DNA from 3 places in the Vibrio cidicii genome. Region 2 is predicted to be linked to each of the others. Evidence: predicted binding sites of a transcription regulator. Region 2 holds the regulator's gene; each other region holds the start of a gene.
The links. The regulator PurR, encoded in region 2, represses purine synthesis genes. The targets are predictions, from matches to a motif close to TNANGNAAACGTTTNCNTNA.
Positions count from the first base shown of each region.

Region 1 (9,920 bases), 430 kb from region 2:
CTTTACGAATTTTCGCGCTTAGCGCTTCCGCTTCACGTTCCTTGCGCATTTGGCCTTTGCGCTCGTTACGAACAACTTGGTTTTGCACAAACTCAGCCAGCTCTTTTTCCGCCCAAGCTTGAGCCAGCGCTTCACTTTCAAAACCCATTTGGCGCTTGGAGACAACTGTCTTACGAGATGTCACTTGACGAGTGATCTCTGCCGCCCAACCTTCACGTTTTTCAGTTACGCGGATAGCAAATTTTTTGTTTTTCGACATTTGAAAGTTTCCTAAGGGATTATTAAGGGATCAACGCCATCCCTTGGCAAGCGCGGTATTAGAGCACAAATAAAAGAGGTTGGCTATCCATCACTGGATAAAAAAACCGCCAGAGCAAAGCTCTAGCGGTTGAAGAGATAAGGTACTGTTACTGGCGATTAACCGAGATTCTTACGTGCGTTCTGGAACATACGCATCCAGGCACCATTTTCACCCCAGTTATCTGGGTGCCATGAGTTCGCCACCGTGCGGAAGACACGCTCTGGGTGCGGCATCATGATGGTGACGCGGCCGTCTTTGGTTGTCAGACCGGTAATCGCATTTGGCGAGCCGTTCGGGTTGTTCGGGTACTGCTGAGTCGGCTGGCCGAAGTTATCCACGAAACGGACGGCAACCGTGCCTGATTGCTCGATCGCGCTGAGGTGCGCTTCGTCGCGAACTTCCACGCGACCTTCACCGTGAGAGACCGCAATCGGCATACGAGAACCTGCCATGCCATCGAAGAACACAGAATCCGACTTCTGCACTTCAACCAGACTAAAGCGCGCTTCAAAACGCTCCGATTCGTTGCGCACGAAACGTGGCCACAAGTCTGCACCCGGGATCAGATCTTTCAGGTTAGACAGCATTTGACAACCGTTACACACACCTAGCGAGAACGTGTCCTGACGGTTGAAAAACTGCTCGAACTGTTCGCGAGCCTGTGCATTGAACAGCACCGATTTCGCCCAACCTTCACCCGCGCCCAGCACGTCACCGTAGGAGAAGCCACCACACGCAACCAGACCTTGGTACTCATCCAGTACCGCTTGGCCAGTCAGAATGTCGCTCATGTGAATGTCGACTGCGTCAAAGCCCGCACGGTCAAACGCTGCCGCCATTTCAACGTGTGAGTTCACGCCCTGCTCACGCAGAATCGCCATCTTAGGCTTCGCGCCTGTGTTGATCATCGAAGCGGCGATGTAAGGTGCCGCGACGTCTTGGTTGACATCAAAGCTCAGTGACACGTTCAGACCTGGATCTGAGTTGTCTTTTTTCGCCGCAAATTCTTGATCGGCACACGCTGGGTTGTCGCGCATTGCTTGCATCTTGTGTGTCGTTTCGGCCCAGATGGTACGCATTTCGGTACGTGAACGCTGAAGAAGGACTTGTTCACCCGAAGTCACCACAAATGCATCTGATGCGTCAACTTCACCGATAACGTGTGAACAATCTGCCAGACCATTAGCCGCCAGCGTGGCCAATACCGCATTCAGTTCATCGCTCTTGACCTGAATTACCGCACCCAACTCTTCGTTGAACAGCGCAGCCAGTACGTCGTCACCCAGCGTTTCAATGTTGGCTTTCACACCACAGTGACCCGCGAACGCCATTTCAGCCAGCGTGACAAACAGACCGCCGTCGCCTTTATCGTGGTAAGCCACCAACTTGTCGTTGCGAACCAGAGTTTGCATCGCATCGAAGAAGCCTTTCAGTTGCTCGGCATTGTCAACGTCAGCCGGCTTGTCACCCAACTGCTTGTAAACTTGCGCCAAGGCCGTCGCGCCCAGACGATTCTGACCGTTACCCAGATCCACCAGCACCAGAGATGTTTCACCCAGATCGGTACGCAGTTGTGGTGTGATGGTCTTACGCACATCTTCCACACGCGCAAACGCGGTGATGACGAGCGACAGCGGCGAGGTCACTTCTTTGTTTTCGCCGTTCTCGTTCCACTTGGTCTTCATCGACATCGAGTCTTTACCAACCGGAATGGTCAGGCCCAACGCAGGACACAGCTCTTCACCCACGGCTTTCACCGCTTCGTACAGACCCGCATCTTCACCCGGGTGACCGGCAGGAGACATCCAGTTCGCTGACAGTTTGATGTGTTTAATATCGCCGATATCGGTTGCCGCGATGTTGGTCAGAGACTCACCCACCGCCAGGCGCGCCGATGCGCCGAAGTCAAGCAGAGCGACAGGAGTGCGCTCGCCCATAGACATCGCTTCACCGTGGTAAGTGTCGTAGCTTGCTGCCGTTACCGCGCAGTTGGCCACTGGCACCTGCCAAGGACCAACCATTTGGTCACGAGCGACCAGACCGGTCACGGTGCGGTCACCGATGGTGATCAGGAAGGTTTTCTCAGCCACAGCCGGCAGACGCAGCACGCGATCCACCGCTTCATTGAGTTCGATACCGCTGCGATCAATCGCTGGGCTGGTCACTTTCAGCGTGGTCGCTTCACGGTGCATTTTCGGCGGTTTGCCAAGCAGAATGTCCATCGGCATGTCGATTGGCATGTTATCGAAGTGGCTGTCTTCCAGAGTCAGATGACGCTCTTCCGTTGCCACGCCCACGACTGCATAGGGTGCGCGCTCACGCTTACAGATAGCATCAAATGCCGCCATGTGCTCCGGCGCAACCGCCAGCACATAACGCTCTTGCGATTCGTTACACCAGATTTCCAGCGGGCTCATGCCCGGTTCATCGTTTGGCACGTCACGCAGCTGGAATTTACCGCCACGATCGCCATCGTTAACCAGCTCTGGCAGTGCGTTCGAGATACCGCCCGCGCCCACATCGTGGATAAACGCGATTGGGTTCGCATCGCCCAGCTGCCAGCAGCGGTCGATCACTTCCTGACAACGACGTTCCATCTCTGGGTTTTCACGTTGTACTGAAGCAAAATCCAAATCTTCTGCCGACTGACCCGACGCCATTGAAGACGCTGCGCCGCCGCCCAGACCGATGTTCATTGCCGGACCGCCCAGCACGATCAGTTTCGCGCCAACCGGGATTTCTTTTTTCTGTACGTGTTCGTCACGAATGTTACCCATGCCGCCAGCAATCATGATTGGCTTGTGGTAACCACGGATCTCTTCACCCGCGTGCGAGGTGACTTTCTCTTCATAAGTACGGAAGTAACCCAGCAGGTTTGGACGACCAAATTCGTTGTTGAATGCCGCGCCGCCCAGAGGACCTTCAATCATGATATCCAGCGCGCTCACGATGCGGCTTGGTTTACCAAAATCACTTTCCCAAGGCTGAACAAAGTCAGGGATGCGCAGGTTAGATACCGTAAAGCCCACCAGACCCGCTTTTGGCTTACCGCCGATACCGGTTGCGCCTTCATCACGAATTTCACCGCCGCTACCGGTTGACGCACCTGGCCAAGGCGAAATCGCCGTTGGGTGGTTGTGCGTTTCCACTTTCATCAGAATGTGGGCGTCTTCGTGGTGGTAAGTGTATTGACGTGAGTCCGGATCCGGGAAGAAACGGCCGACTTTCGAACCGGTCATTACCGCCGCGTTGTCTTTGTAGGCAGACAGCACGTGATCCGGCGTGGTTTCGAAGGTGTTCTTGATCATCTTGAACAGCGATTTGTCCTGATCAACACCGTCAATAGTCCAATCCGCATTGAAAATTTTGTGACGACAGTGCTCAGAGTTCGCCTGAGCAAACATCATCAGCTCGATGTCATTCGGGTTACGACCCAGCTTGATGAAGTTCTCCACCAAGTAATCAATTTCATCTTCCGCCAGTGCCAGACCAAGGGAAACGTTGGCTTCTTCCAGCGCAACACGACCACCAGAGAGGATATCCACCTGAGTCATTGGCGCTGGCTCTGCCACGCTAAATAGCGCTTGTGCCGCGTCGAGTTCCGTGAACACCACTTCCATCATGCGATCGTGCAGCAAGGCTTGCAGAGTGGTTACCTGCTCTTGCGTCAGCGCCACTTCGCTCTCAACGTAGTATGCCGTACCGCGTTCCAGACGTTTGATCGACGCCAGACCACAGTTGTGCGCAATATCCGTTGCTTTAGAAGACCAAGGAGAAATAGTGCCCGGACGAGGCGTCACCAGCAGGAGTAAGCCCTGTGGCTCGTGTTCTTGAATGGTTGGACCGTAAGTCAGCAGCTTCTCTAACTTTTCCAGTTCCTGAGCGTCTAACTCGGTTTTGAGGTCGGCAAAGTGCATGAACTCAGCGTAAATACCGCTCACAGGCAGGGCTTGTTCACGACAAAGTTCCAGAAGTTTGTTAACACGAAACTCAGAAAGAGCTGGGGAGCCACGCAAAATTCTCATGTGCTTAGGTCTCTTATGCAATTGATTAAGGTGATATTGGAATAAATTCAAAAACTTAATGAAAAACTTGCGAACTTATGCCGATTCCACCTCTCCTTTGCGGGCGCATTATAATGGATTTATTTTTGTGATGTAACAGCAAAAGCAACCGTTTGCGTCATTTTTTTTGTCAAACTAGCAATACAGGCAAAATGTTCTGTTGCTTGAACATCGGCGATGAGAAATCAGGCTTTTACTTTGCCAGTGCAGCGAGCTTTGATATAAAGGGACCAATTGCTTCTTGAGAATATCGTTAATGCGCTTGATCCCGTTCGCCAGAATCCGCCACTATCTTCTACTCTCGGCCGCCGTGCTGATGCTCTCTGCCTGTCAGATAGAGTCAAAACCCGCCAGCGAGCTGGATCAGATCAAACAACGCGGCGTACTGCGCGTGGGAACGCTCAATAACCAGCTCTCTTACTACATCGGCCCCGATGGTCAAGCCGGCTTAGATTATGAACTGGCCCGTCAATTTGCTGACCAACTTGGCGTGCGTTTGGAAATCAAACCCGCTTACCGCCAAGCCGAGCTGTTTCCAATGCTCAAGCGTGGTGACATTGACCTGATCGCGACCGGATTGAGCCAAAGCAAAAATGCCGTTAACCAGTTTCGCCCGGGACCTGCGTATTACTACGTCAGCCAACAAGTGGTGTACAAGAATGGCGATTTACGTCCGCGCAACCTTGAGCAGCTCATTAGCTATCAATCAGAAAAGCAACAGAACACCAGCAGCGAAGCGCAAGGCGATGACAGCATCAATGACGCCGCAGCGGCCACGTTGCAAGTGGTTAAACAATCTCAGTACGCTTCTACGCTCAGAAGATTGCAGAAGGATTACCCCGAGCTTGCCTTCCAAGTGATCTCCAACGCTGACACCAACGATCTGCTGAAAAAGGTTTCGCAAGGTGAACTGCGTTTTACCGTAACCGATTCGGTTGAGCTCTCTCTTGCCCAGCGTTTGTATCCAGACCTTGCTCTGGCTTTTGAGCTGACGGAAGATCAACCTGTCTCTTGGTTTGTGCGCCGTTCGCCAGATGAATCGCTGTACGCCATGTTGATAGAGTTCTTTGGCGATGTGAACCAATCGGGGGAGCTGGCGCGTCTTGAAGAAAAGTACATCGGCCACATCGGTTCCTTTGATTACGTCGACACACGTGCCTTTATTCGTGCGCTCGACAGCCGTTTACCGAAATGGGCACCGCTGTTTGAGCAATATTCGGCGGAATTTGACTGGCGTTTGATCGCTGCATTGGCTTATCAAGAGTCCCATTGGAACCCACTGGCTAAATCGCCAACGGGTGTGCGCGGCATGATGATGTTGACCCTACCTACGGCGAAAAGTGTTGGGGTGAGAAATCGCCTTGATCCGGAACAATCGATCAAAGGCGGCGTTGAGTATCTGCGCCGTATTGTTTCGCGAGTGCCAGAGTCGATTCCCCAGCATGAGAAAATTTGGTTTGCCTTGGCCTCTTACAATGTTGGCTTCGGTCATATGATGGACGCGCGCCGCTTGACCAAAAAACAGGGCGCTAACCCCGACTCTTGGGGCGATGTCAAAGAGAGATTGCCACTGCTAAGGCAGAAGAAATATTTTAGCCAAACCCGCTACGGCTTTGCCCGTGGTGATGAGGCGAGAAATTACGTGGAAAACATTCGCCGCTACTATCAGTCGATCATCGGTCATGTGGGGCAACGATCTTATTTACAAGCCAATGATGACGGGGAAATATTGGTTATTCCACCGCTTGAAGGCGAAGAGTTACTCACCCCCGATGAGATATCGGATGTTGCATCTGAACCGTCGGATGAAGCCGAGCTCTCATCTGTCTCGGCAGAAAAGTAGTTCCTGCCGAGGATTTTTCTCTTGGTGGATTGATTTTTGGGGAAGGGTTTCTCTAAAATCGCCCATTCGCTATTTACTGGCGCGTTGTCACTGAACGCGCCTTATTAGCCAGTAGAGGCGGCTTTAGCGCGCACTGCGCTTGAGTTCTCAATCAACCATTTCCATTCATTCTTCACTCCCAGTGATGGGAACAAGCAGAGCTGATGGGGATTTTTTGTCGTAAGCAGGAGGTCGTGATGTTGAGACGTCGTGTCCAATCAAAACGCCTAAATAAAACCGTTGCCGCTAACCGCCGCAAACGTAAATTAGCCAACACTAAAAGAAAAATTAGCGCACGTAACCGTATTTTCGTTCATCTTGTCAATCACGCTTAATCATTCGCAAACATCTACGCTCGGTAGATGTTTGCCCGCTTATCTCTCTTCTCGTTAGTTAGTCGCGCCATCATCTTGCCCAGCATCGCGCTTTGACGCCTCTTTCTGCGCTTTGATCTCTTTGCGCCGACGTTGAAAAAACGCCTGCAGTTGCTGGCGGCATTCCTCTTCCAACACCCCCTTTTCCACCGTGGCATAGTGATACGCAGCCTGACTGCTGAACAGATCCATCACTGTGCCTGCCGCACCGGCTTTGAGATCCGGCGCACCATAGACGATGCGTTTAACCCGGCTGTGCAGCAAGGCACCCGCACACATCGGACACGGTTCAAGCGTCACATACAAGGTAGTATCGAGCAGACGATAGTTATGCAGCGTCGCACCCGCTTTGCGCAGCACTTGAATTTCGGCGTGCGCAGTGGCATCGCAGGCACCAATGGAACGGTTCCATCCTTCCGCAATGATCTCACCATCCTTGACCAGCAACGCACCGACGGGCACTTCACCTTCTGCTTCAGCCTGCTGGGCAAGTTCCATCGCTCGGCGCATGAAATGTTCATCTTCAGGGGTAAAAGTGGCGGTTGTATCTGTCATGGAAACCTCATCTGTTGGGGGCGCAATTATAGCGGCATCGCCGGTGCAGATAAATGCTGCGCCAGATAATCCACCAGCAAACGCACTTTCGGCGATAAATGGCGGTTTTGCGGATAAAGCGCCCAGACCCCTTCCCGGTCATCACGATAGCTTGGCAGCACTTCGACCAAACGGCCCGAAAGCAGATGCTCTTCGACGTAATAATCCGGCAATTGCGCCAGCCCCATACCTTTGAGCACGGCATCTAACAGCACGACGCCGCTGCTGCAACTGAGGCGTCCTTTGACACGAATCGAGCGCGACTGCTGATTTTCTTTGAAACGCCAGTGATCGTATGTCCCGACCAGACAACTGTGTTTAGTCAGTTCAGACAGAGTGTGCGGCGTGCCACATTGGGCAAGATAGTCCGGCGTCGCACAGACATACAAATGGCGATTACTCAGGCGGCGGGCAATAAAGCTGGAATCGTCCAACTGACCAAGACGCACCGCGACATCCACGCCCTGCTCAATCAAATCCAGTTTCTGGTTGGTCAGAACCAATTCCAACTCCAGCTTCGGATGCTGCAGCAAGAAGTCGTTCAGCAACGGCGCAATTTTCTGTTCGCCGTAGGTAACCGGCGCCGTCACTTTCAATTTACCTCTCGGCGTTTGTTGCATCTGAGTCACCGTCAGCTCAGCCTGCTCCAGCCCCTCCAGCAATGCACGGCATTGCTGGTAATACACCTGACCGGCTTCGGTGAGCGAGACTTTACGCGTCGTACGCAGCAGCAACTTGACCCCCAACCGCTCTTCCAGCAACGCAATCCTTCGGCTGACATTCGCCACCGAGGTTACCAAGCGTTTTGCTGCCTGAGTAAAACTGCCTGTCTCTGCGACGGCAACAAATTCACTCACCCCTTCCCAACTCGCCATTTCATCTTATCCGTTGCTGATTATTACAATGCCGTAAAAGTCATTCTCATTTTGACCCAATTATACCGCCAAATGAAAGGACTATACTGACAATCTTGGTTGGGCGTTTAGCCGCGCCCCCCACTCGATTGCAATGTATGAAAAGGAATCACTCCATGTCTCAAGACAAATTCATTAAATCTCGTGCCGCGGTTGCCTGGGGCCCAAATCAGCCACTGAAGATGGAAGAAGTGGACGTTATGCTGCCACGTAAAGGCGAAGTGCTGGTGCGTATCGTCGCATCGGGCGTTTGCCACACGGACGCGTTTACCCTGTCTGGTGATGATCCTGAAGGCGTATTCCCGGCGATCCTTGGCCATGAAGGCGGTGGTATCGTTGAAATGGTTGGTGAAGGCGTCACCAGCGTGGAAGTGGGCGATCACGTCATTCCACTCTACACCGCCGAATGTGGCGAATGTAAGTTCTGTAAATCAGGCAAAACCAACCTGTGTAGCGCTGTGCGTGCCACTCAGGGCAAAGGCTTGATGCCAGACGGCACGACGCGTTTCTACAAAGATGGCGAGCCCATTTTCCACTACATGGGCTGTTCGACCTTCTCTGAATACACCGTGCTGCCAGAAATCTCTTTAGCGAAAGTCAACAAAGAAGCACCACTGGAAGAGATCTGTCTGCTGGGTTGTGGCGTGACCACGGGTATGGGCGCAGTCATGAACACCGCCAAAGTGAAAAAAGGCGACACCGTTGCCATCTTTGGTCTGGGTGGTATCGGCTTGTCCGCGATCATCGGCGCTCGAATGGTTGGCGCGAGCCGTATTATTGGTATCGATATCAATGAGAAGAAATTCGAACTGGCGAAACAACTGGGTGCGACCGACTGCATCAACCCACAGAAATTCGATAAGCCGATTCAGGACGTTATCATCGAGATGACTGACGGCGGCGTCGACTTCTCGTTCGAATGTATCGGCAACGTGAACGTGATGCGCCAGGCGCTGGAATGCTGTCACAAAGGTTGGGGCGAATCCGTCATCATTGGTGTTGCGGGCGCAGGTCAGGAGATCTCTACCCGTCCATTCCAGCTGGTGACTGGCCGAGTATGGCGCGGCAGCGCATTTGGCGGCGTGAAAGGTCGTTCACAACTGCCGGGTATTGTTGAACAGTATCTGGCGGGTGAATTTGGTCTGCAGGAGTTTATTACTCACACCATGCCGCTCGACGAGATCAACCAAGCGTTTGAGCTGATGCATTCGGGTGAAAGCATTCGCTCGGTGATCCATTTCAAATAATCGCCAACCCTCAGCAATGACGGGCGATGCTGACCGGATAATAGAATGTTGCAGCCAGCAAAGCTGCAACATTGTCTGGGCAGGCAATACCTCGTCAAAGGAGTCACCATGAGTTTAACCAATCTTACTCAGGCCAAAGTGTTTGATGGCTGGCACAAACAGTATCAGCATCATTCGGACGTGTTGAGCTGCGACATGCGCTTTGCGATTTATCTGCCGCCTCAAGCTACTGCGGGCACACCAGTCCCCGTATTGTACTGGTTGTCCGGGCTGACCTGCACCGATGAAAACTTCATGCAAAAAGCCGCCGCGTTTCAAAAAGCGGCTGAACTCGGCATTGCGATTGTCGCACCGGACACCAGTCCCCGTGGCGAGCACGTACCGGATGATCCCGACGGTGCGTACGATTTCGGCTTGGGTGCAGGTTTTTACCTTAATGCGACGCAGGAGCCATGGAAAGCCAACTATCAGATGTACAGTTACATCGTTGATGAATTACCAGCGCTTATCGAAACCCATTTTCCGGTCAGCACGCGTAAGGCGA
Region 1 covers NZ_CP035921.1:2,438,479-2,448,398, reverse strand. The annotation lists gene EWA64_RS12235 (DUF3622 domain-containing protein) at 1-259, opposite strand, end outside; gene purL (phosphoribosylformylglycinamidine synthase) at 418-4,326, opposite strand; gene mltF (membrane-bound lytic murein transglycosylase MltF) at 4,622-6,208, shown strand; gene tadA (tRNA adenosine(34) deaminase TadA) at 6,637-7,176, opposite strand; gene EWA64_RS12215 (LysR substrate-binding domain-containing protein) at 7,203-8,090, opposite strand; gene EWA64_RS12210 (S-(hydroxymethyl)glutathione dehydrogenase/class III alcohol dehydrogenase) at 8,246-9,376, shown strand; gene fghA (S-formylglutathione hydrolase) at 9,485-9,920, shown strand, end outside.
Region 1: the regulator PurR is predicted to act here: its motif matches at 4,467-4,486, upstream of purL (phosphoribosylformylglycinamidine synthase).

Region 2 (9,920 bases):
TATGCGGAAAACAATCAATCTTATGCTGATAATGGCGAGCGCTTTGCCTTTTTCAGTGCCGCTTGTTTGGATATGTTGCCTAAGATCGGTTTTCGTCCACACATAGTGCACGCCAATGACTGGCATACTGGCTTAGTCCCATTTCTGCTCAAGTATCGTTACGCCAACAACGAGTTTTTCGCTGAAACACGCAGCGTCCTCTCTATCCACAATGCTGTGTTCAAAGGTGTTTTCAGTTATCAAGAACTTCAGTGCTTGCCTGAGTTTCATAGCCGATATGTCCCTGAAGTGGCGGTGAGTGCAACTCACATCACTATGCTCAAAGCAGGAGTGATGACCGCAGATAAGATCAATGCGGTCAGTCCTACCTATGCAGAAGAGCTTAAAACCGAACTGGGTAGTCATGGCATGGCTTGGGAGTTTCAATACCGCGCTGTGGATTTGGTGGGCATCTTAAATGGCTGTGACTATTCGGCTTGGAATCCTCAGACCGATGCCTTCCTGCCGACGCGCTATGAAGCGACCTTGCACAGCATGGAGCAAGGCAAACGCGACTGTAAAGCGGCACTGCAACAACAAGTCGGGCTTCCCGTCAAAGACGTCGCGATGTTTGGTATGGTGTGCCGGCTGACCCATCAAAAAGGGGTACACTATCTGTTGCCGATCCTGAGTGAGTTTTTAAAGCATGAAGCTCAATTGGTGATTGTCGGTACTGGCGATCCACTACTGGCGATGGAACTCAGAGATGTAGCTGCCCGTTTTGCTGATAAGCTTGTCTTTGTCGAAGCATACGATAATCAACTTGCACACTTGGTCGAAGCGGCTGCCGATTTCTTTCTGATGCCTTCTGAGTTTGAACCATGTGGTTTAAATCAGATCTACAGCATGGCCTATGGCACCTTGCCAATCGTTCGTGGTGTGGGTGGTTTGAAGGACAGTGTGAATGATTACGACGCAAATCCTGCCGAGGCAACTGGAATTGTTTTCCAAGATCCAACCCCTCAAGCTCTGTTGATCAGTATGCAGCGCGCTTTACTTCTCTATGCACAAAATCTAGCGGAAGTCCGCCGGGTACAGTTGCAAGCGATGCAGCAAGATTTTTGCTGGAGTAAGGCTGCTCAGCAATACTTAAGCCTTTATAAAGCGGCGCTAAGAATTGGTTAACAAAGTCAGAAATTGAGTAAAAGGCACGCTTTTACGTGCCTTTTTGCTTTTTTTATTCCAACGCAAATCGCTATTGAGCCTTTCTATGGTAGGATTTCCGCCCTATAGTTAGCTAAGAGTGAATGAGCGGTATAATCCATGCCTCAAACGTTACTGTTTCATAAAACCTATTTACATCCAACCAGCCAGGAGTGGGTGGTTTTTGTCCATGGTGCGGGAGGTAGCTCCTCAATATGGTTTAAACAGATAAAAGCGTATAAACAACACTTCAATCTGTTATTGGTGGATTTAAGAGGACACGGAAAATCGAATCAGTTGTTTAAAAATCTGATGAGTAGCCGCTACACGTTTAAAGCGGTGACGCACGATATCCTTCAGGTGCTTGATCATCTGAAAATCCACTCAGCTCATTTTGTCGGTATGTCGCTTGGCACCATTATTGTTAGAAATCTTGCAGAGATGGCAAGTGAACGTGTGAAATCGATGGTACTTGGTGGCGCGATTACTCGCTTAGACGCTCGTTCGCAGTTTTTGGTGTCACTTGGTAATGTGGGTAAACACATTCTTCCTTACATGTGGCTATACAAACTGTTTGCCTATATCGTGATGCCGCAAAGGAATCAACAAGAATCTCGGCACCTGTTTATCCGTGAGGCCAAAAAATTGTGCCAAAAGGAGTTCAAGCGCTGGTTTATCCTAGCGGCAGAAGTTAACCCACTGATGCGCTACTTTAAAGAAAGAGAGCTGCCTATCCCGACGCTCTATTTGATGGGCGACAAGGATTACATGTTTATCAAGCCAGTAAAAGAGATGGTCGCAGTTCATAAACAGAGCGAACTGTTGGAGATCCGCGACTGTGGACATGTTTGCAATGTCGAACGCCCCGAAGAGTTTAATCGCTATTCAATCAATTTTATTCGCAGACAAATTCCAATTTAATCTGTGTTTAACTGCTGGTGTCGGGTTCGCCACAACACCAGCAGAGAGCAAATTGCCCCTCATTTTCCTCACCGCAATTTGAACAGCACCAATAAGTAGAAACGCAGGATTGGTGCAAGTACTGGCTAACGATTTTCATTGCTGCCTGGTATTGCTGAGGTTCATGTATCCATATATAGGGGTCGCTTTCACTGGTCGCAGGTAGCTCACCTTTTAAACCGAACAGATTCTCTCCCCGTATCTCACACTCGATATTCTCACTTCTCAATAGTTGACAGACGATATGTGCCTCAACAGGAGAATTGGCAGTAAATACACGCATCTTTTACCGTTCACTCTCTACAGTAGACTGAGGGCGATATTTGTTCATCAACCATTTCACTACCATAGGAAAAAGCCCAAGTAATAGAAACGACAGCAAAACGGCAGGTGAAACGATCCCGGAGAGTGAATCGATCTCGGCGATTTGTGTTCCGGCGTTTAGATAGACAACCGTGCCGGGTAGCATGCCAATTTGACTGGTTAAGTAAAAGCGACTGGCAGGCATTTTACTGAGCCCCATCAGAAGGTTGATTAGAAAAAAAGGAAACACGGGGATTAGTCGAAGTGATAGCAGATAGAAAGAACCATCTCGCTCAACACCTTGATTAATGGCCTGTAACTTATCAGAAAATTTCTTTTGCACCCACTCTCTTAGCAAATATCGACTGCTTAAAAATGCCAATGTAGCCCCAACGGTACTGGCGAAAGAGACGAGCAACAAACTAAACCAAAATCCGAACAAAGCAGCACCGAGTAAGGTAACGACAGTGGCTCCGGGGATGGAAAAAGCAGTCAGAGCAACGTATAGAAAAAAATAAGTGATTGCGGCCGTTAGCCAATGTTGGCTGATAAAGTTGCTAAGTAATTGCTGTTGAGCTTTGGCATTTTCTAAAGTGAGGTAGGGCGCAAAGTGATAGAGTAAAATAGCCATCACACTGACTAAAAGAAGGCCAAAAAGCAGTTTTTTGTTCATCGTATTTTCCAAGTTAAATTCTTTAATCTAAGACAGGAAAAAGCACAAAAAAATTTCATACAAAGCGAAAAAACTAAGCACAGCGTTGAATACGCCGAGTAAAGAAAAAGCCACTTCATTGTGAAAGTGGCTTTCAGAAACTTACTCAAGCTTAAGAGGAAAGCTTGTTGACTAGCTCATCTCGGCGCTTTTGAGGAATGACGCTCCAGTGTGTCCCATTGATAGCGCCTTCTAACGCCCACAATAGTTCAAGGCTAACACTTCCACTGTGCGTGTTTTTGATCGCTTCATAAGCACCAACAGAGCCTTGAATTTCCAACTGCTCAACCGTTTCAATACCTGCTTTTTTCAGCATACGCTCAGTTGCCAGCCTTAGATTTGGTAAATCTTTCAGACGATCGGGTTTGGCAACAGCTTGAAGCTCTTTTTCTTTTCGGGCGCTGTCCAAAGCTTGTCTTGCGACGCTCATCAATGCCGTCTTGTTGTCCCAAAGTGAATCGGTTACCGCGTAGTATTTGGTAACAACAGGGAAGCCACGTTTTTTGTAAACATAAGGCCTAAGGCCCTGTTTTTCGAACAATGAGGTTGTATTTTGATCCGCGCGAATATGGAGCTGATCTTTGACGACCAATGCAAACATGGTCTCATCTGCAAAAAGGCCGAATCCGCCAAACATAGAGCGAGATTTTATCGCACCAAGTTGCTCAAAAAGCTTCATCGAATCTTTGAGTATCGGTTTATCCATGATGTGTTATCTCGGTGTAATTACAATTACGCCACCCATAAATCAGGTCCGAGAGATTAGCAAACCAATGCATACAAGATGTCATTAGAGAGTCAACTTAATGTAATGCATTTTTGCCATCGGGAACCCCGCTACCTACCAAAACAGTATTTGGTTTAGGCCGGAGGCTTTGCGTCCCACCCTTTCAGATGGTTTGCCCTGTGCGTGACAGCTAAAGGATACGATTTCTATTGGACTAACATCACATTTTAGGATTGAAAGTGTGATCTTGGTTCAGGTAATAGTTTGCGGGAAATGAGGAAAAACTCGTGTGCGACAGTATCTGGTTATTTGTCACAATAATGATTTTGTTTTGACACAAAAAACAGACGCCGAAATGGCGTCTGTTTTTTAACATTCTCAGTTCAGTTTTTTAACTGTGTCGCGGATAACGATTTCTGGATGCATCTCAAAAATGCGTTTATCGTGCTCCTTGTCTTTAATGCGTTCTAGGAGAATTTCAAATGCATTTTTACCCACACGGCGCTTTGGCTGGTGAATCGTGGTAAGCGGTGGAGAAAAGTACTCGGCCAGTTCTATGTTGTCGTAACCGATCACTGATATGTCGTCGGGAATACGAATGTCGAGTTGTTGTAAACGGCTCATTAGACCAAGTGCCATAGTGTCGTTAAAGCAGAAAATCGCGGTTGGGCGATCGTCCCAAGAGGCAATCTTATCGGCGACCAGTACTGCAGTGTCACATTCAAAATTACCTTCTAAGATCCAATCTTCGTTGACCGCTAGGTTCGCTTCTGCCATTGCGCGTTTAAAGCCAAGAATTCGCTCCTGACACGCCGCTTTTTCAAAATGACCGCTCAAGCAGGCAATCTTGCTGTGACCGTTATCAATCAGGTACTTGGTTGCGAGATAGCCACCTTCTTCCGAGTTATCGATGATCTTGTCGGCTTGTGAGCTAATTGGACCCCAGTCCATGATTACTTTTGGAATATCGGCGTGTCTATCGAGCATTTCACGCAGTTCTTCGGTCAGATCTGAACACATCACCAAGATACCGTCGACGCGCTTTTCTGCCAGCATACGGATATAGTCGCGCTGCTTTTCATAGATGCCACCGGTATTACATAGAATCAAGGTATAACCTTGGCGGTAGCAGTAGCTTTCTACGCCATCAATCACTTCAGAGAAAAAGAGGTTAGTTGACTGAGTAACCAGCATGCCAATGGTGCGAGTTGTATTGCATTTCAAACTGCGTGCGACGGCGCTGGGCGCGTAGTTGAGCTCATCCACCGCTTTCATTACTTTTTCTTGAGTTGCTTCTGCAACAAAGCGGGTTTTGTTGATCACGTGTGAAACGGTCGTGGTTGATACGCCGGCTAAACGTGCGACATCTTTAATTGTGGCCATAGTCTTGTCCTGTCCAAGGTTACCGCGGGAATAGTTGGCCGGGTAACGCTCTTGCTACCTTTCTTTGCATCGGTCTTGAACATGGAAAGAGACCCAAGAAAAGCAGCAGCTTAGCTAAAAAAACACAAAAACCGCTGTTTTTCAGCGGTTTGCATTAAATTCATATTTTATCGTTTGCGGTCTCAATTTTATATCGAGATACGTCAGCAGGCAACCAGCTCAGCACGCGAATATTGTATCCGTGTTCACACTTTATTGGTTAAGCTTCACTCGAGTGATTGCTCTATTGATAAGCCTGTAATTATTATCTAAGTAAATAGTCACTGTCCAGTTTACAAAATGCAATTAATAGTTTTGCGACACTGGCATAGAAGCCAAATTGGTCGTGTTGAATACACTGCTGGTAAAATTGCGGCAGCCAAGAAAGCAGCATGCTTTCAATAAACTGCTGCTGCTCGGCAAGTGCGGTTTCCATATGGCGCTCTTGTTCCAGCTCATTCGAGCGGATAATTAGATGGCCTAAAAAGTCCAGTTGAATAGCGAGGTGATCCGCAGGTTCATTGATATTTTCGCTCACTTTTACGCCGTGATCTGTCATCAGTTTTTCCATTATTCTGGCAGGTTCAGCGTTGAGTAACCCGGATTGATCGAGATAGATAGAAGCGTAAGGCAAAGCGCCATGTTTTGCGCTTTTCAGAAAAAGGTCGCAAAAGTCTGCGGCCAGTTCAAGTTGAGCATCTTGACGGTCAAGCAGTTTATTCAGTGTTTCCACCAGTTGCTGCGCTTCAATCCGCAAACGGTCATTTTCGGCTAAATCAGAAAGAAATGAGCGAATTTCTGCGCTGTGATATTTGTCCAGTTCGACTTGGTTTAACTCTTTGGCAAAAAGACTCGAAAACCACCAGTAAATTTCGGCACGTTTTTCATTAAAGGTTTTGATTTCTTGCATTTTATTCCTGCTCCTCAAGGCTTCTCTGATTAGTCTAACCAATAAAAATGAACAGCGGTCGCCCTAATTATTAATGGGTTATTTAATTATATGTCACCTTGTAAATGGGCAAAAAATAAGCTTGTCTTGAATCAATAAAACCTGAGATTGTTGGGTTAACTTTGATGTGACGCTAGAAATGTGACTATTTATGAATAGAATAAATCGGCGTAGACAAGAATGACAGAAAGTGGTGTAAATGAGCTATCACGTATTAGTCGTAGAAGATGATGTAGTGACACGAGCTAAATTGGTGGGTTACTTCCAAAATGAAGGATATACCGTCAGTGAAGCAGAAAGTGGAGCAGAAATGCGTGAGGTATTGAACAACCAAGCCATCGATTTGGTGATGTTGGACATTAATCTCACTGGAGAAGATGGCTTGCTTTTAACCCGTGAACTGCGTGGTCAATCGGATATCGGCATCATATTAGTGACAGGTCGCACGGATAGCATAGACAAAATTGTTGGTTTGGAGATGGGGGCGGATGATTACGTGACCAAACCGTTTGAGTTAAGAGAGCTGTTAGTTCGAGTGAAGAACCTGCTATGGCGTATGTCTTTAACCGATACGGCAAAGCAAAAAGGGCGTGCCGACGAGCAGGAGCTGCATGTTGTGCGCTTTGCTGATTGGACGTTTGACATTCATCGTCGGGCATTGAGCCGCAATGGTGAACCGGTAAAATTAACCAAGGCGGAGTATGAGTTATTAGTAGCACTCTCGTCATATCCCAACCAGGTGCTGAGCCGTGAGCGCATTTTAAACATGATTAGCCATCGTGTTGATGCGCCTAACGATCGCACCATCGACGTGCTGATTCGCCGCATGCGTGCCAAGATGGAGTTTGACCCCAAGAATCCGCAAATTTTTGTCACAGTTCACGGCGAAGGCTATATGTTCGCAGGCGATTAAAAGCCAGAAATGCGCTAAAGCAGACCGCTTGATCTCAGTGTCGAACAATAAAAAACGAGCTGCACAGTCAGCTCGTTTTTTATTGGATGGCTTCGTTTTAAGCAGGATTTTTCGCGGCGACTTTTTCGTTGTTAGGTGCAGTGGTCAGTAAATCGCGCAAAGATTGCCAAATAATGCCTAAAGTTTCATACCAATAGCGTTCGGTTTGCTCTAAATAGAGCGCTTTTGGCGCGTATTTGTCCCAAGCTTGGGTGATCTCTTTTTGCGCCAAATAGTTGGTAGGGGCTGGCAAAGGGGTTAAGCCGGCATCGTTAAACTCTTTCAAAGCTCGGGTCATGTGACTGGCCGAGGTAACCAGCACCAACTGCTTCTGCCGAACAAAAGCGGCGGCCTGTCGTGCTTCTTCCCAAGTATCTTTGGCATCTTCCAACAAGATAATGTCGGATTTCGCTACCCCAAGCGCTAGAGCCACATTCGCCATCATCCGGGCATGACTGATTTCAGAACCGCCAGCGTAACCAGACAAAATCATTTTTGCTCCCGGGTACATACGCAAAATGCGAATCCCTTCAGCAAGGCGCATCAAGGCGGTGCGACTGAGTTCAGAGGTCGGGGGAATTTGGTCGTCCACTACATGGCCATTACCCAATACCATCACGTAATCGACACTTTGCACTTCAGGTAGAAAGACCGAGTATTGGCGCTCTAGAGGCATTAAAAGTTTGCTGGCAACGGGTTGGAATGAAACCAGAAAAATGCCAGTAAAAGAGAATAAAATGACAAAGCAACCTGTTTTTTGCCTGGTAGTAAACATAATCAACATCAGGCCGAGCAGGCCGATGATGAGTAGCGCAGGCAAAGGCATGAGAAGCGCAGATACCGCTTTTTTCAGCTCAAACATACAGAAATAGTCCGAAAAAACATCACTTGACAGTAAAAAAGAGAGAATCCCTCTTTATTCCTGCTTTCCTTATGACAGAATAGCAGCACGATTCGATATGATAACCCAAGCCACAGTGAACCAAGACCGTAATTTCGACGATATTGCCCACAAATTTGCAAAAAATATTTACGGATCAGATAAAGGTGAGATCCGCCAAGTGATTGTTTGGGAAGACCTTGAGCAGGTTTTGACCGCAATCGATGCTGGCACGAAGGCGCTGACTATTCTCGATGCGGGCGGTGGCTTAGCACAAATGTCGCAAAAGCTTGCTAAGCTCGGACATCAGGTTGCGTTATGTGATCTATCTTCTGAAATGCTGCAATTGGCTGAACAGGATATTGCAAAAAACGGTTTGCTTGCGCAGTATCGGCTGATCCATTCTCCGGTGCAGTCCATTGCTGAACATTTGGAGCAACCAGTGGATTTATTGCTGTTTCATGCGGTCATGGAGTGGTTAGCCGATCCGAAAAGTGCGTTAGAGACGCTGCTTGAGCAAGTGAAACCCGGCGGGGCGGCATCCATCATGTTCTATAACCATCATGGTTTGGTTTATAAAAATGTGGTGTGCGGTAATATTCCACATGTTTTGCAAGGCATGCCGCATCGCAAACGCTTTAAACTGCAACCGCAAAAAGGCCTCGATCCGCAACAGGTTTATCAGTGGATTGAAGATGCAGGATTTGAGATTGGTGGAAAATCCGGTATTCGCTGTTTTAGCGATTACATAGGTAACCGACAGAATATGGGCGACTACCAGTATGAAGACGTGTTGGCACTGGAAAAACAGTTGTGCCGACAAGAACCATACCTCTCGTTAGGCCGATACATCCACGTATGGGCGAAAAAGAAAGAAAAGCAGGAATAACAATGAGTGAGACAACTCTCAATGCTGCAGAGCAACCAATCGATGAATTGGTGAGCTGGGTTAAGCAGCACGATTTCTCATTGAACCTGACCACAGAACGTCTGGCATTTTTGATAGCCATCGCGGTGTTAAGTAACGAAAGGTTCGATGAAGAGTTGGGTGAAGGTGAATTGCATGATGCGTTTACTATCGTCACTCGATTATTTGAAGAAACAGGTGAGGCGTCGGCGTTTCGAGCCAACAACGCAATTAACGAACTGGTTAAACAGCGCCTTATCAGCCGTTTTACCAGTGAAGTGACCGATGGAGCAAGCATCTATCGTTTGTCACCACTGGCGATTGGTATCACCGACTATTACGTCCGTCACCGAGAGTTTTCCAAACTCCGCCTCTCGATTCAGCTCTCTATGGTGGCTGGTGAAATGGCCAGAGCCATTGATGCCGCTCAGAAGGGGGGAACCGCAGAGCATTGGAAGAAAAATGTCTATGGGGTGCTTAAGTACTCGGTCGGTGAGATTTTTGACCAGATCGATCTCAACCAGCGTGTGATGGATGAACAGCAGCAATCGGTTAAACAGCAGATTGCTGATTTGCTCAACAAAGACTGGCGTGATGCGATCAACAACTGTGAGTCTCTGCTGTCTGAAACCTCCAATACACTCAAAGAGTTACAAGATACGCTACAAGCGGCAGGCGACGAGCTACAAACGCAGATTTTGGATATCCAAGAACTGGTTTATGGCGATCCTGAACTGGAGTTTATCGAAGAGACGCTGTTTGGTTTGCAGATGAAACTTGATCGCATCGTCAGTTGGGGACAGCAGGCGATTGATTTGTGGATCGGCTATGACCGCCACGTGCACAAGTTTATCCGTACGGCCATCGATATGGATAAGAACCGCGCCTTTAGCTCGCGCCTACGCCAATCGGTGAAGGACTACTTT
Region 2 covers NZ_CP035921.1:2,869,375-2,879,294, forward strand. The annotation lists gene glgA (glycogen synthase GlgA) at 1-1,164, shown strand, start outside; gene EWA64_RS14115 (alpha/beta fold hydrolase) at 1,303-2,103, shown strand; gene EWA64_RS14120 (putative signal transducing protein) at 2,111-2,425, opposite strand; gene EWA64_RS14125 (TVP38/TMEM64 family protein) at 2,429-3,118, opposite strand; gene EWA64_RS14130 (TfoX/Sxy family DNA transformation protein) at 3,270-3,863, opposite strand; cyclic di-GMP riboswitch class I at 3,982-4,071, opposite strand; gene purR (HTH-type transcriptional repressor PurR) at 4,263-5,267, opposite strand; gene torD (molecular chaperone TorD) at 5,572-6,216, opposite strand; gene torR (two-component system response regulator TorR) at 6,455-7,168, shown strand; gene elyC (envelope biogenesis factor ElyC) at 7,266-8,069, opposite strand; gene cmoM (tRNA uridine 5-oxyacetic acid(34) methyltransferase CmoM) at 8,167-8,976, shown strand; gene mukF (chromosome partition protein MukF) at 8,979-9,920, shown strand, end outside.

Region 3 (9,920 bases), 280 kb from region 2:
TCCGCGTAAGACGATTTCCCTGAGCGAGCCCCGCCGAGTATTAATGCTTTCATTTGCCGCCTTAACCGTTATGGATCATCGCAATCAGCACGAGGTAGATCCCAAGCTCCATCAATTGCTGCGCAGCGCCAAGGCAATCACCGGTAAAGCCGCCAAGCCGCGCCATCAACCAACGCTTAAAGCCGATACGAAATAGCGCAGCAACCAGCAGCAGCAACAATCCTTTCGCCATGCCCAAGGTCAGTGCCGCTATCACACCACAAAAGAGCAATACCGCCAGATCGAACGAGGATTGCGCGCTGGCAAGCGGTTTGCTCTTACTCTGGTCGGCATCACTGACGTAAGGCATGTCGTAAATCAGCGACGCCGCTACCGCTCGGCTTAAGGTATAAGCAACGATGAGAATCAGGACAAAATCCGCTTGGCGCGCTAATGTGGTGAGAAAGACAAATTTACCTAGCAGCGCCATGGTCAAGGTTGCACTGCCGTAAGTGCCGATACGACTGTCTTTCATGATGGTGAGGCGCTTTTCTACCGTCATACCGCCGCCAATGCCATCCGCCATGTCGGTGAGTCCGTCTTCATGAAACGCGCCGGTCAGCAATAAGCTGAAAGCCATCATCAACAAGATAGCCACCTGAAACGGCACAAGTTGCGCGGCCAAGGTGTAAAACAGCGCGCACAAACCACCCAGCAGCGCACCAACCAAGGCAAAATAACGCCCAGATTGATTCATTCGCTCAGGGGAATACGGCGTGTTGGCGGGCACTGGCAAACGGCTGAAAAAACTCAGCGCCAGACAAAACAGCTCGAACTGGTAACGAAGAAACGCCATTTACACTGTGACTCCTGCACTTTCAAAACTGGCCATCTGGTTGTAAAACTGTGCCGCCGCTTTGACCAATGGGTACGCCAGCGCGGCGCCAGTGCCTTCTCCCAAACGCAAGCCGAGGTCGATCAGCGGCTGTGCGTCCAACAGTTGCAGCACGATTTGGTGCCCCTGCTCTTCTGAGCGGTGGGCAAACAGCAAGTAATCTCGTACGTTTGGCTGCAAAAGCGTAGCAACATAAGCTGCTACCGAAACAATAAAGCCATCGACCAGCACGGGCGTTTTCTGCTGTTCTGCAGCCAAAAATGCCCCCACCATAGTGACGATTTCAAACCCGCCCACTTGCGCCAGCACTTCTTTGACGGGCAACTCATGACAGCGACCGACGCCCTGTGCGACCAGTTTGATCTTCAATGACAACTGCTCTGCAGAAATGCCAGTCCCTTTACCGACACAGTGATCCACTTCATGTCCAGAGAGCGCGCTCAGCAGCGCCGCAGCCGAACTGGTATTGGCAATGCCCATCTCGCCAAACATCAATAAATCCGCCCCGAGCATACAGCGCTGCTTAACAATCTCTGCGCCATTGCTTAAACCTTGTTCGACTTGCTCAAGACTCATCGCCGCTTGCTGGGCAAAATTGTGCGTTCGATCGCCCAAGCGACGTAACAGTAAATTGGGTGCAGCCTGCTCCACCGGATACAAAATGCCACAGTCGATGACCGTCAGTTCAATATCGTTGCCGCGACAAAAACAGTTGATCGCCGCACCACCAGCCAAAAAATTCAGCACCATCTGCTGTGTCACTGCGCTGGGCGCGATGCTCACCCCTTCATCCGCGATGCCGTGGTCACCAGCAAACAGCAACATTTGCGGTTTACGCAGTTCAATCTCCACCGCCGCTTGGCTTTGGCCCTGACTTTGGATGAGTGCCAGTTGCAACGCCACTGTCTCCAATTGACCGAGAGCGCCAAGCGGCTTGGTTTTGTTATCGATAATGTGTTGAATTTGCGCGGCAAATTGTTGATCTAACATGACGTCCTCTGTCTTAAACTGACGGGAAAAAGAAGTGACTTAGTGTAACCTCTAGCGACAGCGGATCGCTAGCGCTAAGCTAATGATAGTAAAGACGACTTGCTGAACACTATGAGCGGCGAATCAATTAGGAGTAACGATGAGTATCAATCAGGACAATCACTGCGTAATCATTGCTGGCGCGACTGGCTTGGTTGGCTCAAGGCTACTTCAGCACATTTTGCAGCACGACGCGATTAGCACCGTCTACGCATTAAGTCGCCGGCCGCCACAGGTCGAGCATACAGGCAATGGTAAGGTACATTTACTGCTCGATCCTGAGCTCAAAATTACCGCTTGGGAAGAAAGTTTACCAAGGCCCACCATCGGGTTTATCTGCTTGGGCAGCACGCGAAAGGAAGCTGGCAGCCGAGCAAAACTGCGACAGGTGGACTTTGAACTTGTCTGTCATGTAGCGCAGAGTATGAAGGTGCTTGGCGTGTCCAAGTTGGCCGTCGTCTCCAGTTTGGGCGCGGATGCACATTCTCCATTCCACTATCTAAAGTGCAAAGGACAGATGGAAAATGCATTGATGCAGATGGAGTTTGAACAAATGGTGATCGCCCGGCCCGGCCCGGCCCTTTGCTAGGAGCGCGAGAGCAGCAACGCCAAGACGAAAAATGGCTGCAATGCCTGATGCGACCAATCACCCCTTTGCTGCGTGGCCGGCTACACAACTGGACACCCGTCAGCGCAGACACGGTCGCCGAAGCAATGCTTTATCGCACCTTCAGCCATCCTCATCGCAAAATAGAGATTTTGCATAAACTTGAGATGGAACAGTTGTTGTCACAGTTTCGCTAGGTTTTACGCTGCGAGTCGGGTGTCTGACCGTTTGATGCTCTTTGCCCTTTCTGCGCTTAAGCGCCTGCGAAGTCGTTGCCAGCGCTGGCGTGCAATGGTCTAATACACCTTTTGCAGCTCTCAATGGTACGCCGGATGCACCAGGATAATCAGCCTACATTCTTCTTTTTTGATTATGAAACTTGGGGAGTAAGCCCCGCTAAAGACCGCCCTTCCCAGTTTGCGGGGGTACGCACCGACGAAAATTTCAATGTGATTGGCGAGCCGCTGGTTATCTACTGCCGATTGCCAAGCGACTATCTTCCAGCGCCAGAAGCGGCCTTGATTACCGGCATTACCCCGCAAAAAGCGATGCAAGAGGGGCTGTCTGAGCCCGAATTTATTAGCAAAATCCATGCAGAGCTGTCAAAACCCAACACCACTAGCCTTGGCTACAACAGCATTCGTTTTGACGACGAAGTCACTCGCTATACCTGTTATCGCAATTTCATTGATCCTTATGCGTGGAGTTGGCAAAACGGCAACTCGCGTTGGGATCTGCTGGATGTGATGCGCGCTTGTCACGCCCTTCGCCCAGAAGGCATTACTTGGCCGGAAAATGATGAGGGCTTTACCAGCTTCAAATTGGAGCATCTGTCCGTCGCCAACGGCATCGAACACAGCAACGCGCACGATGCGATGGCCGACGTTATTGCCACGATTGAGATGGCCAAAAAGCTCAAAGCGGCCCAGCCGAAACTGTTTGATTACTTTTTCAACATGCGCCATAAACGTAAGCTGAATGCGCTGATTGATATCGTCAACATGACCCCCTTGATGCACGTATCCGGCATGCTTGGCCGTGAATGTCAGTACACCAGTTGGGTGGTGCCTTTGGCTTGGCATCCGACCAATAACAACGCTGTGATCGTGATCGATTTGGCGAAAGATCCACAGCCGCTGTTTGAGCTAAGCGCCGAGCAGTTACACGAACGCCTTTACACCAAGCGAGAAGATCTTGACGAGCTGCTGCCAGTACCAGTGAAATTGGTGCATCTCAATAAATGTCCCATTTTGGCTCCTGCGAAAACGCTGACAGCAGAAAATGCGGCGAATATTGGTATTGACCGCGAGCAGTGTTTGGCCAACTTAGCGCAGATACGTCAACACCCAGAAGTGCGGGAAAAATTGGTGCAACTTTTTTCCATTGAACGCGAGTTTGCCGATAGTGATGATGTCGACAGTAAGTTGTACGACGGTTTCTTCTCACCAGCCGATCGCGCCGCGATGGATATTATTCGTCAAACCGAGCCAAACAACCTCGCTGCGCTCGACATCACCTTTAACGACAAGCGCATTGATCCGCTGCTGTTTCGTTATCGTGCGCGTAACTATCCGTGGACATTGAATGAGAGCGAACAACGTCGCTGGGCCAACCATTGCCGAGAGTACTTCGAAAGTCGTATTGAAGAGTACATGCTCAATTTGGAAAACTTGGTGCATGAGCACGAAAGCGATGAAAAGAAAATAGCGATATTGAAATCGGTTTACCGCTATACTGAGAGCTTGATCTCATAATTATCGAGCGCCATACGGCGTTGACTTAGCAGTGTGTTTCTACTCAAGATGAAATTCTCTTTGAAAACCCTACTTGACCTGATGTTGTCATTTGGCCTTATTTTTCTTTCGCTCAACATCGGCATGGCGATTTCCCACTGGCTAGAAACCTCCATTCCTGCCAGCGTGATTGGCATGCTGGTGCTGTTTCTCGCCATGGCGAGTGGGCTGGTCAAAGTCGAGTGGGTCAAGCCGGGCGCAAGTTTGTTGATCCGCTACATGATTTTACTTTTCGTGCCAATCAGCGTGGGTTTAATGGAGCATTTCGATCTGTTACTCGCCAACGCGCTACCCATTTTAGCCAGTGCGATTGGTGGCACCTTGATCGTTTTAGTCAGCCTCTCTTGGCTACTTGATCGCGTTTTGCATAAGGAGAGCTGATATGTGGTTACTGGTTACTCTCCTGGTGTTTTTCTTTGCCCGCTGGCTGGCGATAAAAATCAACAAGCCGTTGGCGAACCCTTTGCTGATCAGCATCGGTATTTTGATCCCGCTGCTTACTTATCTGAAAATCCCGTTTGAACGCTATTACGCCGACAACCAGTGGATCAGTTACATGCTGCAACCCGCAGTGGTAGCACTGGCTTATCCGCTTTACGAGCAGTTGCCGCAAATCAAAGCCAATTGGCGCATCATCACTTTCGCTTGCCTGATCGGCAGTGTGATGTCGATGATGACCGCGACCGCTATTGCTGTGCTGTTTCACGCCGACATCACGCTAATCGCCAGTTTGCTGGGGAAATCAGTCACCACACCGATAGCGATGGAAATTTCCAGTCAGTTGGGCGGCGAAGCGGCGGTTGCTGCCATTCTCGTGCTGCTGGTTGGCTTATTTGGCGCGATTCTCGCCTATCCTATTTACAATCTCATTGGCATAAAACACCCGATTGCACGTGGTTTAACCATGGGCACGGTGTCACACGCACTCGGTACCGCGACCTGCGCGGAGAAGCAGCCTGGAGATGCCGCATTTTCTTCACTTGCTCTGGTCCTGTGCGGCGTGATTACCTCGATTCTCGCACCCTGCTTCTTCGCTTTAGCCATTTGGGCATATCACTAATGGTCAGGCCCACTCTCGGGCCTGCACCTGTTGATCTTAAACCGTCAATCACTCGCTAAAATGGCAATATTGGTGTTAACTGTAGACTTTGAAAGATAAAAATCGCATTGGGAAAAACTGCGACCTCGTTAACAGTTATTTTCAATGCAATCGAATACATGTGTGAGCTCACTCTAACTATGCAACGTGCAAATTCGTTGCACCCTTAAATGTGAGATGTATCACTGTAGGTTTTTGTCGTTCGCATAGAATATCCTTCCATGCAATAACAAGGATTCATCATGAAGAGTCGTATTGAACAAGCGCTAGCAAGCGCACCGGCATCAATTTCTCAATACCTTGCACCTATCGTTTCAGACGACCATTTTGACGCGACCCTTTCCAAACAGCAGTTCGATGAACTATTGGAAAAGACAGGACTGGCAGACAACGAACTGCGTGTCGCGCTGTTGCCTTTCGCTGCGGCTTATTCTTACGCCCCTATTTCAGAGTTCTATGTTGGCGCGATTGTTCGCGGTCTATCCGGAAAGCTCTATTTTGGCGCGAACATGGAATTTAATGGCGTACAACTGGGCCAAACCGTCCACGCCGAACAAGCGGCGATCAGCCATGCGTGGATGAAAGGCGAAGAAGGCATTGCTGACATCACCATTAACTTCAGCCCTTGTGGACACTGCCGCCAGTTTATGAATGAGCTCTCTACGGCGAAAGTGCTGAAAATTCAGCTACCTCAGCGCGACGAGAAAGTACTGCACGACTACCTGCCCGATTCTTTTGGCCCGGCAGACCTTGGCATTGAGTCCGGCTTGATGACGAAAGTCGATCACGGTTTTTCCACTGACGAGAGTGACGAGCTGCTCAAAGCGGCCATCTCGGCGATGAATCGAAGCCATGCGCCCTACACACACAACTTGAGCGGTGTCGCTCTGCAAGTGCGTAGCGGCAAAACCTATCTGGGTGCTTATGCGGAAAACGCCGCTTTCAATCCTAGCCTCCCACCGCTGCAAGTGGCCTTGATGCAACTGCTGCTTGATGGTGAACGCTTCGACAACATCCAGTCGGCGGCTTTGGTCGAGAGCCACAAAGGCAAAATCAGCCACCTTGCGTGCACCCAATCTACTCTTGAAGTAATCAACCCTGATATTCCGGTGACTTACCTCAATATCTAATCCATTTCCGTTTGCCCTGTTTTACACAGGGCTTTCTTTTGCCCGCACCAGCAAACGTTTGCTTTGGCAGTGAATTTGGGTATCATCCCTCGCTGATTATCTTACTGCTCTCACTCTCTAAGGAAAAACAAACTATGTTCGGTACAGCTACCCGTGAAGGAGCAACTCGTGTACTACTGCTGGGTTCAGGCGAGCTCGGCAAAGAAGTGGCGATTGAGTGTCAACGCTTGGGTCTGGAAGTGATCGCCTGCGACCGCTATGCAGATGCTCCCGCCATGCAAGTGGCCCATCGCAGCTATGTGCTTAATATGCTCGATGGCGACGAACTGGAAAAAATCATTAAAGCGGAAAAGCCCGCCTTCGTCGTACCAGAAATTGAAGCTATTGCTACCGATAAACTGGTAGAGCTAGAGGAACAAGGCTTAAACGTGGTGCCTTCTGCCAAAGCCGCCAAACTCACCATGAACCGCGAAGGCATTCGCCGCTTAGCGGCTGAAGAATTAGGGCTAGTCACCTCACCGTATCGTTTTGCTGATAACTACGAAGAGTTTGTCGCTGCGGTTGAAGCGGTCAACATCCCGTGCGTGGTTAAGCCCGTGATGAGCTCTTCTGGCAAAGGGCAGAGCGTAATCAAATCTGCGCAAGATATTGAGAAGGCTTGGCAATACGCACAAGAAGGCGGCCGCACTGGCGCAGGGCGTGTGATTGTCGAAGGGTTTATCGATTTTGATTATGAAATCACTTTATTGACGGTAAGAGCCGCTGATGGTGTGCACTTCTGTGCGCCGATTGGTCATCGCCAAGAAGATGGCGACTACCGCGAATCTTGGCAGCCACAAGCCATGTCAGAAAACGCGCTTAAAGCCGCAGAGTACGCCGCTGAAGAAGTCGTCAACGCCTTGGGTGGCTACGGTATTTTTGGTGTTGAGCTGTTTGTCAAAGGCGACAAAGTGATCTTCAATGAAGTGTCACCTCGCCCTCACGATACTGGCATGGTGACCATGATTTCTCAGGAAATGTCGGAATTTGCCCTGCACGTACGCGCCTTTACAGGAATGCCGATTGGCAAAATCGTCCAGTACGGTCCTTCCGCATCAGCGGTGGTACTTGGCAACGGCAAATCAGACAATATCCGTTTCGATGGGATTGCCGATGCACTGGAAGCGCCGCAAACACAGTTGCGTTTGTTTGCCAAGCCGGATATCGACGGGCGTCGTCGCCTTGGGGTTGCCCTCACTCGTCGCCAAAGTTTAGAAAAAGCGATTCAAGGCGCAATAGACAGCGCGAAAAAAGTGAAAGTGATTTACTAAACTAAGACCGTTTCAAGCGATACCATTTGCACGAATGAAAAGGGTTGGCATTTCGCCAACCCTTTTTGCTTTCGACTCAATTAGGCAGTAGCTTCAATCAAGTAAACATGCTCAGCAAAACGGCTTAACCCTTTTTGCGCAATTTTCGGATGACGTTCATCGGCAATGTCGTCAAACAGATGTGTCACCTTCATACCCGCGAAAAGACGCTCTACTTCGCTTTGTGCAACGCTAAAAGGCGGTCCTGACATCTCTTCTTGCGGATAATCCAAGGTGATCAACAAAATCCGCCCACCCGGGTTTAATAGCGAACGCACTCGCTGCACGTATTCAAGCCGCATCTCTTGGGGCAGCGCAATCAGGGCTGCGCGATCGTAGACGATATCGGCTTTGGAAAGCGGCGCCGTGAAGAAATCACCAGCATAAATGGCGAGTTCATCAAACTGATACAGCTCATGCTGGCCTGACAGTGTGGTCACCGTCGGGGTGTAAAAGTGCTCTGCAAAAAACGCCCGAACGGCAATGTGGCTGAGCTCCGCGCCTTCGACTTGGTCATGTTTTGTCGCCAGCCAAGCTAAATCTTCCGATTTACCACACAGTGGAACAAGTACCTGATCACTGCGCTTAGGCTTTGTTTCCTGCCAAAAACGCACCAGCAACGGATTAACGTCTTCTAGGTGGAAACCGATATGATTAGCGGCCCATTTGCCGTGCCAAAACTCTGGATCTCTCATATTATCTTTCTTTTAAAGTGACTTTCGCCCTAGCCTAACCAAAAAGAAGCGCTGAAAACAGAAAAATGTTAGGCCATTCACCTTGTGTTAATCGAACAACGTTAAATTGGCTACTGAACAGAAACGACGACATCGAGGTCAGTAACCATAACAACGTGATTTGCAACACAGTTACACAAGGTATTGACTCTTAGGTCTTGTTTTTCGTCATCACACCCCAATTAATTAGATAGCTTGATTTGTGTTTTAGCCTTTAGTTACACCGTTTACTAGGACAAACAAGTTAAGGAGAGTGAATGAGCTTGCTTCTTCGTACTACCGCATTGATGCTTTTATTACTGAGCCGTGCCCCCGCATTTGCGGCTATTCCCAATGCTCCATCAAATCAAGAAGAGCCGCGTGCCAACAGCCAAGGTCAAGTCTCTTCTAAACTTTTCCGTCACAGCCTGAGTGGTTTATACGGTATTCAATCAACTCACACCCAACCGACTCAACCCTATAGCGACTTCGATATTCTTTATAGTAAAGCGCACCAAGCCCAGCTTGAGTTGGAAACCATTGTCAAAAGTACAGCCCTGCTGACCGATACTCACCCCTACTTCGCCGGAGTAAAATCGGCGCAACGTGCTAAAGAGAAAATTGCGTTAGAGTTGAACGGAGATGCAAGTCGAATCACAGACTTGGCTCGCGCAACAATTGTAGCCAATGACGTAGCTAGCTTAGTGAGTGTTTACGAGGTGTTATCACGAGAAACTCGCGTTGTGAAAGTGAAAAACCGCTTCAAGACGCCAGCCGAGTCAGGCTACCGTGATTTGAACCTGTTGGTGCGTTTGCCAAAAACCAACCTAGTGGCCGAAGTGCAACTGCACTTAAAAGCGATTGCGGATGTGAAAAGTGGCCCAGAGCACGATCTGTATGAGCAGATCCAAACCATAGAGCGCCAAGCTTCGGCAGCTCAGCGCGACTTAAATGAAATGGAGCTGGCCGCAATCAAACAACTGAGAAACCAATCGAAAGACCTTTACCAACAGGCTTGGCAACCTTATTTGACGACACATCTAGAAGCGGCGTAAAACACTGGGTGAAATGGCCAACTTAAATAGACAAAGACCACACATTGCGTGGTCTTTGTATTTGAAAATCGATTAAGGCTTTATATTCTCAACTCTGGCTTTCAATTTTTGCCCTGGACGGAATGTAACAACACGTCTGGCTGTGATTGGAATGTCTTCGCCTGTTTTCGGGTTGCGGCCAGGTCTTTCATTCTTATCACGTAAGTCAAAATTACCAAAACCTGATAGTTTCACCTGCTCGCCGTTTTCTAGTGCTTTACGAATCTCTTCA
Region 3 covers NZ_CP035921.1:3,149,902-3,159,821, reverse strand. The annotation lists gene cobU (bifunctional adenosylcobinamide kinase/adenosylcobinamide-phosphate guanylyltransferase) at 1-53, opposite strand, end outside; gene EWA64_RS15365 (adenosylcobinamide-GDP ribazoletransferase) at 62-835, opposite strand; gene cobT (nicotinate-nucleotide--dimethylbenzimidazole phosphoribosyltransferase) at 836-1,864, opposite strand; gene EWA64_RS15355 (NAD(P)H-binding protein) at 2,004-2,492, shown strand; gene EWA64_RS15350 (Rossmann-fold NAD(P)-binding domain-containing protein) at 2,540-2,707, shown strand; gene sbcB (exodeoxyribonuclease I) at 2,843-4,264, shown strand; gene EWA64_RS15340 (CidA/LrgA family protein) at 4,313-4,684, shown strand; gene EWA64_RS15335 (LrgB family protein) at 4,686-5,363, shown strand; gene cdd (cytidine deaminase) at 5,645-6,532, shown strand; gene purT (formate-dependent phosphoribosylglycinamide formyltransferase) at 6,667-7,842, shown strand; gene EWA64_RS15320 (thiopurine S-methyltransferase) at 7,923-8,576, opposite strand; gene EWA64_RS15315 (RelA/SpoT domain-containing protein) at 8,873-9,649, shown strand; gene ihfA (integration host factor subunit alpha) at 9,722-9,920, opposite strand, start outside.
Region 3: the regulator PurR is predicted to act here: its motif matches at 6,579-6,598, upstream of purT (formate-dependent phosphoribosylglycinamide formyltransferase).